Regions from separate parts of the Fervidobacterium sp. genome, predicted to be linked through region 2. Evidence: riboswitches for the same ligand, from Rfam matches in the RefSeq annotation. Region 2 holds a riboswitch; the other holds the start of a gene.

What was found. Region 2 has a riboswitch for cobalamin ahead of AC3M61_RS08305 (ABC transporter substrate-binding protein). Riboswitches for the same ligand answer to the same signal wherever they lie in the genome.
Region 1: another riboswitch for cobalamin. It lies ahead of cobT (nicotinate-nucleotide--dimethylbenzimidazole phosphoribosyltransferase); the one in region 2 lies ahead of AC3M61_RS08305 (ABC transporter substrate-binding protein).

Annotation. Positions count from the first base shown of each region.
Region 1 covers NZ_DBOLZL010000010.1:106,147-109,326, forward strand. The annotation lists gene AC3M61_RS02635 (extracellular solute-binding protein) at 1-884, opposite strand, end outside; cobalamin riboswitch at 1,016-1,189, shown strand; gene cobT (nicotinate-nucleotide--dimethylbenzimidazole phosphoribosyltransferase) at 1,251-2,294, shown strand; gene cobU (bifunctional adenosylcobinamide kinase/adenosylcobinamide-phosphate guanylyltransferase) at 2,291-2,788, shown strand; gene cbiR (cobamide remodeling phosphodiesterase CbiR) at 2,785-3,180, shown strand, end outside.
Region 2 covers NZ_DBOLZL010000022.1:149,193-152,372, forward strand. The annotation lists gene feoB (ferrous iron transport protein B) at 1-1,306, shown strand, start outside; gene AC3M61_RS08300 (hypothetical protein) at 1,303-1,719, shown strand; cobalamin riboswitch at 1,760-1,927, shown strand; gene AC3M61_RS08305 (ABC transporter substrate-binding protein) at 1,986-2,894, shown strand; gene AC3M61_RS08310 (FecCD family ABC transporter permease) at 2,898-3,180, shown strand, end outside.

The DNA.
Region 1 (3,180 bases), on a different contig from region 2:
GGTATCATCAAATAGTCAGATATCTGAGCTGCAATTTCGGGTCTCAGAATGAAGTTTATAAATTTGTATGCCAAGTCCTTGTTTTTGGCATCTTTTAGAATTACCATGTTGTCAATCCAGAGCGTTCCACCTTCCTTTGGAACAAAGAACTCAAAATTCTCTAATTCTTCTTCGGGAATCAATTGGAACACGTTCTCAGGATATCCGTGCACAACCCAGAACTCGCCATTTACAACACCCTGTGCATATGTAGTTGCGTCGAATTTGACGATATTTTCTTTCCATTTCAATATGACCTGCTTTGCCTGTTCGATTTCGTCCGGATTTGTTGTGTTCACCGAATATCCAAGATATTTCAGAGCTGCTCCAAAAACTTCGCGCATATCATCAAGAAGTGTCATTTTGCCTTTCAAATCAGTGCGTTCGTATATGCTCCAAGATTTTTCATAGTCTTTGAGGTATTTTTTGTTGACTATCAAACCTGTAGTGCCCATCATATATGGGACTGAATACTCGTGATTTGGGTCATATGTTGTTTTGGATAAGACGAGTGGATCGATATTTTTGAAATTTGGTATTTTGCTTAAGTCAAGTTTTTCCAAAAGTCCTTCGTTGATCATCATTTTAACGTGGTCACCCGATGGGAAAACGATGTCGTATCCTGTTCCACCCGATTTAATCTTTGCAAACATCTCTTCGTTTGACGCGAATGCGTCGTAGATAACTTTGCAGTTGTACTCTTTTTCAAATTGTTGGATAACTTCCTCTGGAATATAATCTGCCCAGTTGTAGATGCGCAAAACATTTGACTTGTTGCATGAAGAAAGTAAGAAAACGGTCAGGATAGACACAACTACAAAGGTAACCAAGAAAAGTCTTTTCATAATCCTTCCTCCTCCCACCTAAATTTGTGAAAAAGGCTTATTATCTTTAATAATTATAGCACAAACTCAAAATTTCAAAAGAAAGCAATGTTGCAAAATTCTTGGATTTTAAGTTAAAATATAAACAAACGAATAATCACAACCTACATAGTGCACGGGAACACCGGTGCAAATCCGGGGCTGCCCAGCAACCGTGAGTGGGGACGAAATCCGCATAAACGCCACTGGCTCTGATTCGAGCTGGGAAGGCGCGGAGAGTAGGATGATCCACAAGCCGGGAGACCGACTATGTGGGAATCAATTCCCGACAGCTCGGGCTGTCTGGGAAATTTTTTCTTTGATTAAAAGCAAAAAAGGGGGGTAAGTATGGAAAAAGAAAGGTTTGAAAACGTTTTGAAAGATAGTATCATGAGACGTTTGAACAATTTGACAAAACCGATTGGTAGTCTCGGATATTTGGAAGAAATCGCCTTGAAAATGGGACTAATTCAGAACAAAGTGCTGCCAGAACTTCCGAAAGTTAAGAGAATTTATGTGTTCGCTGCCGACCATGGTGTTGTTGAACAAGGAGTTTCTGCTTATCCAAAACAAGTTACATACCAAATGGTTTTGAATTTTCTTAACGGTGGTGCGGCTATAAACGTATTTGGTAGGCATGTTGGAGCGGATGTTTACGTGGTCGATGCCGGAGTCGATGGAGACTTTGAATTTTCACATCCAAAGTTAATCAATGCAAAAATTGGTTATGGTACAGCTGATTTTACCAAAGGTCCTGCAATGACAAGAACACAAGCAATCGAATGTATTGAAAATGGAAAAAAGATAGCAAGAAAAGCAATAGAAGAAGGTGCAGACCTTCTTGTTGTTGGCGATATGGGGATAGGTAATACTACAACAGCGACAGCTATTTCCGTAGCTTTTGGGTTTGATATAGAAGATATTCTGGACATAGGTACTCCTATCAACAACGATGCATTAAAAAGAAAACGTCAAGCTGTGGAAAAGGCTATGGAAGTAAATAAACCCAATGCCAAAGATCCTATTGATGTACTCGAGAAAGTCGGAGGTTTTTGTATTGGTCAGATGGCAGGATTTATCATTGAGGCAGCAAGTAGACATATTCCAGTCGTTGTAGATGGTTTCCCTACGACTGCAGCTCTCCTGATAGCTTGGAAGCTTGAACCTAGGGTGCTTGATTTTGTCTTCGCTGGTCATAAATCTAAGGTGAAAGGGCACAAGGTTTTACTTGATGCGATGAACCTTAGGCCCATTCTTGACTTAGATATGAGACTTGGTGAAGGAACTGGAGGAGCTTTAGCGATTTCCATTATAGAGGCTGCGATAAAGATGATACGAGAAATGGCAACATTCGATGATGCGGGTGTATCTAAAGGAAGTGATTCAGTTTGATACTTGTAACTGGCGGAATGAAATCAGGTAAGAGTACGTTTGCACTAAACCTAGCTTTAAAATACACCAAACGAGCATTTTTGGCAACTGGCGTTCCGTTTGATGACGAAATGAGGTTGAGAATCGAAAAGCATAAAGCTGAAAGAAAGGGGCTTTTCGATACTTTCGAAGAACCTGTCAATGTAACGGAAGTTCTCAAAAATATAGATGACAAGTACGATGTTATCCTTTTTGAATGCCTTACAACCTACCTTGGCAACCTTTACTATTATCAACTTGATGTTCAGGAGCGTATTGACAGGCTTGTAGATGTTCTAACCAATATAAAATGCGAGGTTATCGTAGTCACCAATGAAGTTGGTTGGGGAATTATACCTGAAAACCCAACAGCCAGGCAGTATGCCGAAATGCTTGGAAAAACTAACACACGACTGGCTAAGCTTGCAAAAGAAGTCTACCTTGTTGTCTCCGGAATAGGGGTGCGTATTAAATGAGCCAGCTATTAGGTACAACATCCTGGGTCATACCTGGCACTTATTATGAGAATGTTGAGTATATAACTCGAAAGTTTCGTAATTTTGATTTCATCGAGCTACTCGTTTACACTTGGGATGATGATACTTACAGATTATTTGAGCAAGAAAAAGAGCATTTACGCAAAATTGCGCTGGAAAAACGAATAAAATACACTGTTCATCTTCCAACAGATAACCTTACAAACATTTTAAACGCATTTAAATATCTTGAAATGAACTTGGATATAGCAAATTATGTGCTACATCCTTTCGGAGATTGCACGGAAAGAGATAAAGAATTATTCCATAGTCTTTTATCACACCCAAAGATTTCTATTGAAAACCTAAAAGAGCATGTATTTAACCATTCT
Region 2 (3,180 bases):
CAAAATCATTGAAGGCGACAAATACGCAAGGGGTTTTTTGAAAAAAGATTGTCCGAACGATATATTAGACACGATTTCTCAGGAAATCAGAACATCAATACCTTTGACGAAATACGAATACATAACAAACGTTGTCCAGCTTTCGATTCAAAGAACAGACGAAACACTTACAGTTACAGAAGCACTCGACCACGTTTTGACACATAAGTATATAGGTATTCCCATATTCTTGGCTCTAATGTACTTGGCGTTCAATTTTACTTTCAAGGTATCGGAACCTTTGGTAGGGTTACTTGAGTACCTTTTTGAAAAAATCGCAGATTCTGTAGGAAGTGAAACTATAGTAAGTTCATTAATATCGCAAGGAATCATAAGTGGTGTAGGTAGTGTTTTGGCTTTTGTCCCAAGTATCTTTGCGCTCTTCTTTGCACTTGGAATCATGGAAGAGAGCGGTTATCTCCCACGAATAGCCTTTTTAGTCGACAAGTTGATGTATTCATTGAGATTAACCGGTAGGTCTTTCATGACATTGCTGTTAGGTTTTGGGTGTAACGTAAGCAGCGTCATGGCAGCCCGCGGGTTAGCGGACGAACGCGAAAGAGTTACAACTATCTTGGTTTCACCTTTCATTAGTTGTAGTGCAAGGATTCCCGTGTATTTGCTAATCGTAAGCATTGCATTTCCGAACCACAAAGCAGAAGCGTTTTTTGCAATATATGCTTTGAGTCTTCTTCTCACAGCTTTCTCATCGAGGATAGTAAACAAAGTTATCCTGAAAGGACAATCCGTACCTCTTGTTATGGAATTACCTAGGTATAGATTTCCTAAGCTCTCAAATGTTTTGACTTACGTCTGGAATAGAGGAAAGCATTTCCTTGAAAAAGCTGGAACGATTATTTTTGCTGCAAGTATTGTAATTTGGGCGTTAACTTATTTTCCAGGTAGAGGAAACGTAGATAACAGCTTTGTTTCTATGCTTGGAAAATTCCTTCAACCATTGTTTGCACCTTTAGGATTTTCATGGCAAATAGTGTCAGCTCTTATATTTGGCGGAGTTGCAAAGGAAGTCATAGTATCTTCACTTTCCCAATTTTACGGCAATGTGTCTAATATTCATTTCGACCCTCTCGTAGGTGCGACACTAATGACCTTTATACTTGGTTATATGCCATGTTTTGCTACACTTGCAGCAATAAAAAGCGAAACGAACAGTTCAAAATATACATTATTTGCAATCTTTTACAGTCTTGCTATTTCCTACCTGCTTTCGTTGGTAGTATACACAGTAGGAAGGTGGATATTATGAGAAGTATCAACAGAATGCTTGCAGTGATGTTAGTTCTTTCCGTGGTAACTTTCGTTTTATACGTTGCCGAAGGACAATACGTATTCTCCTTGGTGATACTGTCGTTTATGTCCGTTCTAATATCAGGTTTCCAAGAATTTGGAAGTAATGCGTACACTTTTAAAATCGCACACTTGTATGTTGCAAGCATACTTTTCTTGATTGCTGCAGGATATGTATTCTTCGCGTTCGCATTTTCTATAGTTAATATCCTTATAGACGAAGAAATCTATAAACCGAGTCCTGGGGACCTTATGCTCCTAATTACAGGTGCATACTCAATTATATACGTGATCCACTTACGAAAATCGGCGTTAAAATCTAATAGAACAGGTTCAATAAATACAGATGCCAATAAAACCTGTTGTCACTGATTAATGGTGGTAGTATAATAGTACCTGAAAACAAGTTAAAATAAACCTCCCTTCGTATGTTCAAGGGAAGTCCGGTGAAAATCCGGCACGGGGCCGCCACCGTGAGCGGGGACGAAACCTGCAAAATGCCACTGGCTTTAAAGCTGGGAAGGCGCAGGGAGTAGGATGATCCGCGAGTCGGGAGACCTAACATACGAAGGAAGGTAGCCATCCACCACGTAGCCTGGGGATGGCAACAAATTTTTGCAAAGAGGGAGGGTTTTTGTATGGTCAAGTCGTTTTCTCTTGATTCTCTGAAAAAGCTTTTCGTGATATTCATGCTTATTGTAGGAGTTCTTTCATTTGCTATTGCGGTCGTTGATGATGCCGGAAGGATTGTGAATATTCCAATGCCACCACGAAGAGTTGTCTCGGCTGCCCCAAGTGCGACAAGATATCTTCAAGCTCTTGGACTCGAAAACCGTATCGTTGCTGTTACTACTTGGGATAGCTACAAAAAGGCAGAGGATATAGGGAACATGGTGCCTTTAAACATCGAAAAAATTTATTCTCTCAAGCCGGATCTCGTTATCATGTTTGGTGGTTTCCAATTCCCAGAAGTGGAAAAGCTAGAAAAAGCTAATCTCACAGCTTATGTTTTAAACGCAAACACTTTAACAGATATAATTAAAGCTGTTGGTCAACTAGGGGCGATTTTCAATGTCAAAGCCAAGGCTGACAAAATTGTCTCTGAGCTCAGAGATAAGATGAAAGAAATGGGTCAAAAAACTTCAAAAATCCCATTGGAGAACAGACCGACCGTGTTTTTCACAATAACCACACCTGATGAAAATGCAAAACAACTATGGACAGCAGGAACTGGTTCGTACATGAACGAACTCATTGTCATCGCCGGTGGTAGAAATATAGCAGCTCCATACACGGGAAATAATGGATGGTTACCTGTAAGTTGGGAATGGCTTGTTAAAAACGACCCAGATATCATAATAATAGGTGCATACGGTGACCCAAAAGAAGTCGAAAAAGCCGTGAAAAACCATCCAATAATGAAGAATTTAAAAGCAGTAAAACAAGGTAAAGTTTTTGTAGTTGATGGTGATGAAGTTAGCCAAGCAGCGCCACACTTGTTTAATTATCTAGATGTTTTCTACAGTTTCTTCTACGGAGGTAAGTAATAATTGGCTAGGGACAAAAACTGGTTCCAAACGCTGGGGGGGTATTCCCTCCCCTTTATTTTCGTCATTGTATTTGTTTTCAACTTGTCCTTTGGAACAGTGTATGTAAGTCCTTTAAAAATATTTCAACTTCTCCAACAAGAAAGCGCTGAGAAATACATGGTATGGAACCTAAGATTTCCAAGGGTCTTAATGGCAACATTAACAGGGATAGCGTTATCGTTGGTAGGAAACATATTTCAAGCAATAATGAAAAATCCACTTGTCGACCCTTATCTTATTGGAA